One region of the Streptomyces sp. NPDC058534 genome, then DNA from elsewhere that is predicted to be linked to it. Evidence: riboswitches for the same ligand, from Rfam matches in the RefSeq annotation. Region 1 holds a riboswitch; the other holds the start of a gene.
The links. Region 1 has a riboswitch for S-adenosylmethionine ahead of ACFWR9_RS35725 (aminotransferase class V-fold PLP-dependent enzyme). Riboswitches for the same ligand answer to the same signal wherever they lie in the genome.
Positions count from the first base shown of each region.

Region 2: another riboswitch for S-adenosylmethionine. It lies ahead of thrC (threonine synthase); the one in region 1 lies ahead of ACFWR9_RS35725 (aminotransferase class V-fold PLP-dependent enzyme).

Region 1 covers NZ_JBHXNW010000085.1:12,277-16,814, forward strand. The annotation lists gene ACFWR9_RS35710 (Rieske 2Fe-2S domain-containing protein) at 1-290, shown strand, start outside; gene ACFWR9_RS35715 (cytochrome bc complex cytochrome b subunit) at 287-1,924, shown strand; gene trpD (anthranilate phosphoribosyltransferase) at 2,055-3,122, shown strand; SAM riboswitch class IV at 3,204-3,320, shown strand; gene ACFWR9_RS35725 (aminotransferase class V-fold PLP-dependent enzyme) at 3,467-4,538, shown strand, end outside.
Region 2 covers NZ_JBHXNW010000013.1:40,846-45,383, reverse strand. The annotation lists gene ACFWR9_RS10490 (KGGVGR-motif variant AAA ATPase) at 1-232, shown strand, start outside; gene ACFWR9_RS10485 (trehalose-6-phosphate synthase) at 298-1,686, opposite strand; gene ACFWR9_RS10480 (glucosyl-3-phosphoglycerate synthase) at 1,749-2,693, opposite strand; SAM riboswitch class I at 2,835-2,982, shown strand; gene thrC (threonine synthase) at 3,000-4,301, shown strand; gene ACFWR9_RS10470 (MoaD/ThiS family protein) at 4,418-4,538, shown strand, end outside.

The DNA of each region.
Region 1 (4,538 bases):
CCATCAAGGACAAGCGCGAGCTCGAGTGGTCGCACGAGGGCATCGTGGCGTACTCGAAGATCTGCACCCACGTCGGTTGCCCGATCTCCCTGTACGAGCAGCAGACGCACCACGCGCTGTGCCCCTGCCACCAGTCCACCTTCGACCTTGCCGACGGCGCCCGGGTGATCTTCGGTCCCGCCGGTCACGCCCTGCCGCAGCTGCGCATCGGCGTGAACGACGAGGGTTACCTCGAAGCGCTCGGCGACTTCGCAGAGCCCGTCGGTCCTAGCTTCTGGGAGCGCGGATGAGCACTTCAGAGAGCAACGAGTCCCGCTCCCGCGGGAAGGCCCCGGCCGGCGAACGTGTCGCCGACTGGGCCGACGGCCGGCTCGGGATCTACTCCCTGGCCAAGGCCAACATGCGCAAGATCTTCCCCGACCACTGGTCGTTCATGCTGGGCGAGATCTGCCTCTACAGCTTCATCGTCATCATCCTCACGGGTGTGTACCTGACGCTGTTCTTCCACCCCTCGATGAACGAGGTGGAGTACCACGGCTCGTACGTCCCGCTGCAGGGACAGCTGATGAGCGAGGCGTTCAAGTCCACCCTGGACATCTCGTTCGACGTCCGCGGTGGTCTGCTGATCCGGCAGATCCACCACTGGGCGGCGCTGATCTTCCTCGCCGGCATGTTCGTGCACATGATGCGCGTGTTCTTCACCGGCGCGTTCCGCAAGCCGCGTGAGATCAACTGGCTGTTCGGCTTCCTGCTGTTCGTCCTGGGCATGTTCACCGGCTTCACCGGCTACTCACTCCCGGACGACCTGCTCTCCGGCACCGGTGTCCGCTTCATGGAGGGCGCGATCCTGTCCGTGCCGATCGTCGGCACGTACCTCTCGTTCTTCCTGTTCGGCGGCGAGTTCCCGGGCGACGACTTCGTGGCCCGCTTCTACTCGATCCACATCCTGCTGCTGCCGGGCATCATGCTCGGCCTGGTGGTCGCCCACCTGATCCTGGTCTTCTACCACAAGCACACGCAGTTCGCGGGTCCGGGCAAGACCAACAAGAACGTCGTCGGCATGCCGCTGCTGCCGGTGTACATGGCGAAGGCCGGAGGCTTCTTCTTCCTGGTCTTCGGTGTGATCGCCGCCGTCTCGGCCATCGCCACGATCAACCCGATCTGGGCCATCGGTCCCTACCGGCCGGACCAGGTCTCCACCGGCGCCCAGCCCGACTGGTACATGGGCTTCTCCGAGGGTCTGATCCGTGTGATGCCCGGCTGGGAGGTCAACTTCTGGGGTCACACGCTCGCGCTGGGCGTGTTCATCCCGCTGATGATCTTCCCGCTCGTCCTCGTGGCGATCGCGGTCTACCCGTTCATCGAGTCCTGGGTCACCGGCGACAAGCGCGAGCACCACATCCTGGACCGCCCGCGCAACGCCCCGACCCGGACGGCCTTCGGTGTCGCCTGGATCACCTGGTACATGATTCTGTTGATCGGTGGCGGCAACGACCTGTGGGCCACCCACTTCCACCTGTCGATCAACGCGATCACCTGGTTCGTCCGCATCGCGTTCTTCGTCGGCCCGGTCGTCGCGTTCATCATCACCAAGCGGATCTGCCTCGGCCTCCAGCGCCGGGACAAGGAGAAGGTGCTGCACGGCCGCGAGTCGGGCATCATCAAGCGCCTGCCGCACGGTGAGTTCATCGAGGTGCACGAGCCGCTCAGCCAGGAGCAGCTGCACACCCTCACCGCGCACGACCAGTACAAGCCGGCCGAGATCGGCCCGACGGTCGACGAGAACGGTGTCGAGCGCAAGGTGTCCCGCGGCGAGAAGCTCCGCGCCAAGCTGAGCGACTCGTACTACGGCGAGGAGTCGCAGATTCCGAAGCCGACCGTCGAGGAGTACAAGGAGATCACGAGCGGCCACGGCCACCACTGACCCTCCGGCGTCGCCACACCACGGTCGAAGGGCCCCGTCCGTTCCGCGGACGGGGCTCTTCGCCGTGCCGGGGGCTGGATAGGGTGGGACCACACTCCATCTCCACGACCTACGACCATCAGGAGCGACCATGAGCGCTGTGACCCCCGCTGGAGGCGACATCGCGGGCGGCCGCTCCTGGCCCGCCCTGCTGAACCGGCTGCTGGACGGCCACGACCTGTCCCAGGACGACACCGCCTGGGCGCTGGACGTGATCATGCGCGGTGAGGCGACCGACGCGCAGATCGCCGGCCTGGCGGTGGGCCTGAGGTTCAAGGGCGAGACGGTCGAGGAGATCTCCGGCCTGGTCCGCACCATGTACGCGCACGCCAACGTCATCGAGGTGCCGGGCGAGACGGTCGACATCGTCGGCACCGGAGGCGACGGCGCCAAGACGGTCAACATCTCCACCATGTCGGCGATCGTCGTGGCCGGCACGGGCGCGAAGGTCGTCAAGCACGGCAACCGGGCCGCCTCGTCCGCGTCCGGGGCCTCCGACGTCCTGGAGAAGCTCGGCGTCAATCTGGAGCTGACGCCGCAGCGGGTGGCGGAGGTCGCCGAGGAGGCCGGCATCACCTTCTGCTTCGCCGTGAAGTTCCACCCGGCGCTGCGCCACGTGGCCTCGGCGCGCGGCCAGCTGGGCATCCGCACGGTGTTCAACTTCCTGGGCCCGCTGACCAACCCCGCGAAGGTGAAGGCCCAGGCGATCGGCGTCGCCCATGCCCCGATGGCGCCGATCATCGCCGGTGTCCTCGCGGAGCGCGGCCACTCGTCCCTGGTGTTCCGGGGCGACGACGGCCTCGACGAGCTGACCACGACCGCCACCTCCCGGGTCTGGGTCGTGCGCGACGGCCGGGTGACCGAGGAGACCTTCGACCCGCGGGACGTCGGCCTCGACCTGGTGCCGGTCGAGGCCCTGCGCGGCGCCGACGCCTCCTACAACGCCGACGTCGCCCGGCGTCTGCTGAACGGCGAGAGAGGCCCCGTGCGGGACGCGGTGCTGCTGAACTCGGCGGCCGCCCTGGTCGCCCTGGAGGGCGGCGAGGGACCCCTGGCGGAGCGCATCCGGGCCGGCATGGACCGGGCGGCCGAGGCGATCGACTCGGGCGCCGCCAAGCGCGCCCTGGACCGCTGGGTGGCCGCCACCAACGCGTCGTAGCGAGCCCCGCCGTGTGACGTGCGTCCCGCGATCCGGACTCGGGTTGCGGGACGCCGATCAGTTCCCATAGGTTTTTCAACAGGTCATGAGTGACAGTCATGAGGCCCCGGCCGACTGTCCGGCAACCCTCCGTCCGTGGCGGGGTGCCCCGGGTGAAGACCAGGTCGTGGACAGCAAGGTTCACGGCAAGCGCGGACCCCTCGCGGAACCAGGGGTCCTGGGTCGTCCGAGGGAGTCTCCCGTGAACCAGCGAATGCGATAGGGCCGCAGAGCCCCGCCTCCGCACACCCTCTTCTTCTCTTTCACAGCGCCCTTCTTCGCGCTGGTCCTCACGGGAGTCCGCCATGTCCGTACCCACCGCTGTCGCCACCCCGCTGCCCGTTCTGGGCCGGGATGTCACCGTCCCGCTCGTCACCGGCGGGGAGGTCACCTACGCCGCGCTCGACTACGCCGCCAGCGCCCCCGCGCTCCAGCGGGTCTGGGACGACGTGGCGGCCTACGCCCCGTACTACGGCAGCGTGCACCGCGGGGCCGGGTACCTGTCGCAGCTGTCGACCGACCTGTTCGAGAACGCCCGCGACACCGTCGCGGAGTTCCTCGGCTGCCGGGAGGACGACCAGGTCGTGTTCACCCGGTCCACCACCGACTCCCACAACCTGCTCGCCGGCGCGCTGCCGGCCGGCAGCCGGGTCTTCGTCTTCGAGACCGAGCACCACGCCTCGCTGCTGCCCTGGCGCGACGCGGACGTGACCTACCTCGACGCCCCCCGCACTCCCGCCGAGGCCGTCGAGACCCTGGAGCGCGCTCTCGCCGCCCGCGAGCCGTACGGGCCCGCCCTGGTCTGCGTCACCGGCGCCTCCAACGTCACCGGCGAGCTGTGGCCGGTGCGTGAACTGGCCGCCGCCGCGCACGCGCACGGCGCCCGGATCGTGCTGGACGCCGCCCAGCTCGCCCCGCACCACCCGGTGAGCGTGCGCGACCTCGACGTCGACTGGGTCGCCTTCTCCGGGCACAAGCTGTACGCCCCGTTCGGCTCCGGCGTGCTGGCCGGCCGTGCCGACTGGCTGCGCGAGGCCGAGCCCTACCTCGCCGGCGGCGGCGCCAGCCGCAGTGTCACCCGGCGCGCCGACGGGGGCGTGGACGTGCGGTGGCACGACAGCGCCGCCCGGCACGAGGCCGGGTCGCCCAACGTCATCGGCGTCTACTCGATCGCCTCCGCCTGCAAGGCACTCACCGAGGCCGGGTTCGACACGCTGGTCGCCCGCGAGGAGTACCTGATCCGGAAGGTGCGGGAAGGGCTCGCCGGAGTGCCCGAGGTGCGGATCCTCTCCCTCTTCGGTGACGACGCGCCCCGCGTGGGCGTGCTCTCCTTCGTGGTCGACGGCTGGAACAGCTCCCACTTCGCCGCCGCGCTCT
Region 2 (4,538 bases), on a different contig from region 1:
CCAGGAGAACAAGCGGCTTGGGGACCTGCTACTCGGGCTGGGGCAGTACGCACCGGAGGTGCTGATGCCCTTCAGCGCCGAGGACGTCGGCCTGGAAGCCAACGATCTGGCCGTACTCAGAGAAGCTGGTGCCATGGCGCGGGACACTGACGGCCGCTATCGGTTGCCTGAGATCTACCGGCATGCCCTGGGGTTCAGGACCCAGGGGCGTGCCCGCGTCGTGCGAAGGTGAAGAAGCGTGGCGTTCGGCCAGGTCAGTGAGGGAGAGCTGCCCTGGCCGACCTATCCAACTCTTCCTCAACCCCTCAACGCATCCAACTGCTCCATGAACCACCGCCCCGGCGGCAACGCCGTCCCCGCAGCAGCCAACCGCTTCGACCGCTCCGCCCGCTCACCGGGCGCGACCGACAGCGCCTCGTGCAGTGCCTCCGCCGTCCCGGACACGTCGTACGGGTTCACCACCACCGCGTCCTCGCCCAGCTCCTCGTACGCCCCCGCCTCCCGCGACAGCACCAGCACGCACCCCTCGTCGGAGACGACCGGGACCTCCTTCGCGACGAGGTTCATCCCGTCCCGCACGGGATTGACGAGGGCCACGTCGGCCAGCCGGTACGCCGCCAGCGACCGCGCGAAGTCGTCCTTCACGTGCAGCACGACCGGCGTCCAGTCCGCCGTGCCGAACTGCGCGTTGACCGAGTCCGCGACCCGCTGCACCTCGGCCGTGTAGTCCCGGTACACGGCGAGATCCTGCCGCGACGGGTAGGCGAACGCGACGTGCACCACCCGCTCCCGCCACTCCGGCCGCGCCGCCAGCAGTTCGCGGTAGGCCAGCAGCCCCCGCACGATGTTCTTGGACAGCTCGGTGCGGTCCACCCGCACGATGGTGCGGCGGCCCTCCCCGATCTCCTCCCGCAGCGCCGCCATCCGCTCGTCCACGTCGGCCTCGTGCGACCGCGCGCGCAGGAAGTCCGCGTCCGCGCCGAGCCCGTGCACGCCGGTCTCCGTACCGCCGAGCCCGCCCACCAGGGCGTCGCAGCACGCGGTGAACGCGTCGGCCCAGCGCCGGGTGAGGAACCCGAGCCGGTCGGCGCCGAGCATGCCGCGCAGCACCTGCTCGGCGATGTCGTCCGGCAGCAGCCGGAAGTAGTCGACCGGCGCCCACGGCGTGTGCGAGAAGTGACCGATCCTGAGGTCCGGCCGCAGCTCGCGGAGCATCCCCGGCACCAGCGTCAGGTGGTAGTCCTGCACGATCGCGACCGCGCCCTCGGCGGCCTCCTCGGCCAGCGCCTCGGCGAAGGCCCGGTTGTACGCCTCGTAGGAGGCCCACTGCCGCCGGAACTCCGCGTCGAAGACCGGCTCCAGGGGCGTCTGGTAGAGCATGTGGTGCACGAACCACAGCACGGAGTTGGCGATCCCGTTGTACGCGTCCGCGTGCACGTCCGCCGGCACGTCCAGCATCCGTACGCCGTCCTCGCCGACCCCGCGCCGCACCGCCTCACGGTCGCCGTCACCCAGCGCCGAGCACACCCACAGCGCACCCGCGTCCGGCCCGATGGCCGACAGCCCCGAGACCAGCCCGCCACCACCCCGTTTCGCGCGCAGCGACCCGTCCTCACCCACCTCGTACGAGACCGGCCCCCGATTGGAGGCGACCAGCACCTGAGCAGCACCGAAGCTTGAAGCCATACGCCTCAACCTAGCCCGGCCCCGAAATACTCAAACGTGCCCGCACGCCACAGCGGTGCCGATCACGCCACCCGCCGCGCCGCGTACTCCGCGATCTCCGTCATCGGCGGCCGTTCCTCCGTGTCCACGGCGTGGGTGCGGGGCTCGAAGCCCGCGGGGCCGCGTTCGAACTGGGTGAGGGTCGGGCGGACCAGGTGGCCGCGGGCCAGGCGGAGCTGGGCGGTGCGGTAGATCGCGGCGGACATGCGGCCCAGGGCCTGGCCGTCCTGGTGGTGGTGGCGGCGGACGCCGACGTCGACCTGGGCGAGGGCGTCCAGGCCGACCAGGTGCAGGGCGTCGACCAGCATGCCCAGCTCGACGCCGTAGCCGACGGGGAAGGGGAGCCGTTCCAGCAGGGAGCGGCGGGCCGCGTACTCGCCGCCCAGCGGCTGCACGAAGCCGGCCAGCAGCGGCCAGTGCAGGTTGAGCAGCGGGCGGGCCACCAGCTCGGTGACCCGGCCGCCCTGGCCGGGCGTGGTGCCGAGCGGACGGTCGTACATGGCCTTGACGAGCTGGACGTCCGGTTCGGTGAGCAGCGGGCCGACGATCCCGGAGACGAAGTCGGCGGAGAACTCGCGCAGGTCGGCGTCGACGAAGCAGACGATGTCGCCGCCGGTGACCAGCAGCGAACGCCACAGCACCTCGCCCTTGCCCGGCACCGCCGGGATGCGCGGCAGGATCGCGTCGCGGTGCACGACGCGCGCGCCCGCCGCCGCGGCCACCGCCGACGTACGGTCGCTCGACCCGGAGTCCACGACCACGATCTCGTCGACGAGCGGGGCCCGGAGCATCAGCTCGCGGCGGATCACCGTGACGATCTCGCCGACCGTCGCCTCCTCGTCGAGGGCCGGGAGCACCACGCTGACCGTCTGCCCGGTGGCCTGTTTGGCGGCCAGCAGCTGCCGGATCGGCCGGTCCCCGGCGGACCAGGAACGCGCGCTCAGCCAGCGCTCGACTTCTTCCAGCACGGTCCCGGGCTCCTCTGTGATCCATCTCGCGGTACGGACGACTATCTCAACCGTCCTGGCCTTCGGTTACAGTCTTGAACAACGCGCAGGACCACCGCATGCCGGGGTCGCCGCGCGTAGCAGCGAAATACAACTTCATACCGCTCATCCAGAGGGGCAGAGGGATACGGCCCGTTGAAGCCCCGGCAACCCTCCAGTCGGTTCTTGTCACACAGACGTGGCGAGGCTCCCGACTAGGGAAGGTGCCAAATCCGTCTCACGGCGAGATGCGTCGTGAGGAAGATGAGGAGAAAGGGCCTCGCCTCCATGGCTGTGCAGACTGCCGAAACCTCCACGAACACCCCGGGCGCCACCGACAGCACCGTCGACCTCGGCCCCGCCGCCGCCCTGAGCTGCCGGGAGTGCGGCCACCGCGTCCCGCTCGGCCCGCTCTTCGCCTGCCAGGAGTGTTTCGGCCCGCTGGAGATCGCCTACGACTTCTCGGCCTACGACACCGAGGAACTCCGCAAGCGGATCGAAGCGGGCCCCGCGAACATCTGGCGCTACGCCCCCCTGCTGCCCGTCCCCGCCGACGTGGCCGACAAGCCGAACATCAACCCGGGCTGGACCAAGCTGGTCAAGGCCGACAACCTGGCCCGCGAGCTGGGCGTCACCGGCGGTCTCTACGTCAAGGACGACTCCGGCAACCCGACGCACTCCTTCAAGGACCGCGTCGTCGCCCAGGCCATCGAGGCCGCCCGCGCCTTCGGCTTCACCACCCTCTCCTGCTCCTCCACCGGCAACCTGGCCGGCGCCGTCGGCGCCGCCGCCGCCCGGGCCGGCTTCCGCTCCTGCGTGTTCATCCCGCACGACCTGGAGCAGGGCAAGGTCGTCATGGCCGCCGTCTACGGCGGTGAGCTGGTCGGCATCCAGGGCAACTACGACGACGTGAACCGCTTCTGCTCCGAACTGATCGGCGACCCGGCCGGCGAGGGCTGGGGCTTCGTCAACGTCAACCTGCGGCCGTACTACGCCGAGGGCTCCAAGACCCTCGCCTACGAGATCTGCGAGCAGCTCGGCTGGAAGCTGCCCGACCAGATCGTCGTCCCGATCGCCTCCGGCTCCCAGCTCACGAAGATCGACAAGGGCCTCCAGGAGCTGATCAAGCTCGGTCTGGTCGAGGACAAGCCCTACAAGATCTTCGGCGCCCAGGCCGAGGGCTGCTCGCCGGTGTCGACCGCGTACAAGGCCGGCCACGACGTCGTGCGCCCCCAGAAGCCGAACACCATCGCCAAGTCGCTGGCCATCGGCAACCCCGCCGACGGGCCGTACGTCCTGGACATCGCGCGCCGCACCGGCGGTGCCGTGGAGGACGTGACCGACGCGCAGGTCGTGGACGCGATCAAGCTGCTCGCCCGGACCGAGGGCATCTTCGCGGAGACCGCCGGTGGCGTGACGGTGGGGGTGACCAAGAAGCTGGTCGAGGGTGGCTTGCTGGACCCGTCGCTCACCACGGTCGTCCTCAACACCGGTGACGGTCTGAAGACGTTGGACGCGGTGGCGGACACGGGGCTGACTGCGACCATTCGTCCCAACCTGGATTCGTTCCGTGAGGCCGGGCTCGCGTAAGACAGCTTGTACGTCGTCTGCGGGCCGGTGGGGGCTGGTCGCGCCCACGCGGCGGTAGCCGCAAATTCAACACAGCCCCGCGCCCCCTAGGTAAGTCACCCTGACCGGAGGTTCAAGTGAGCGTCAACGTCCGCATCCCCACCATCCTGCGCACCTACACCGGTGGCCAGGCCGAGGTCAAAGCCGAGGGCGCGAATCTCGGCGAGGTCATCACCGACCTGGAGAAGAACCACACCG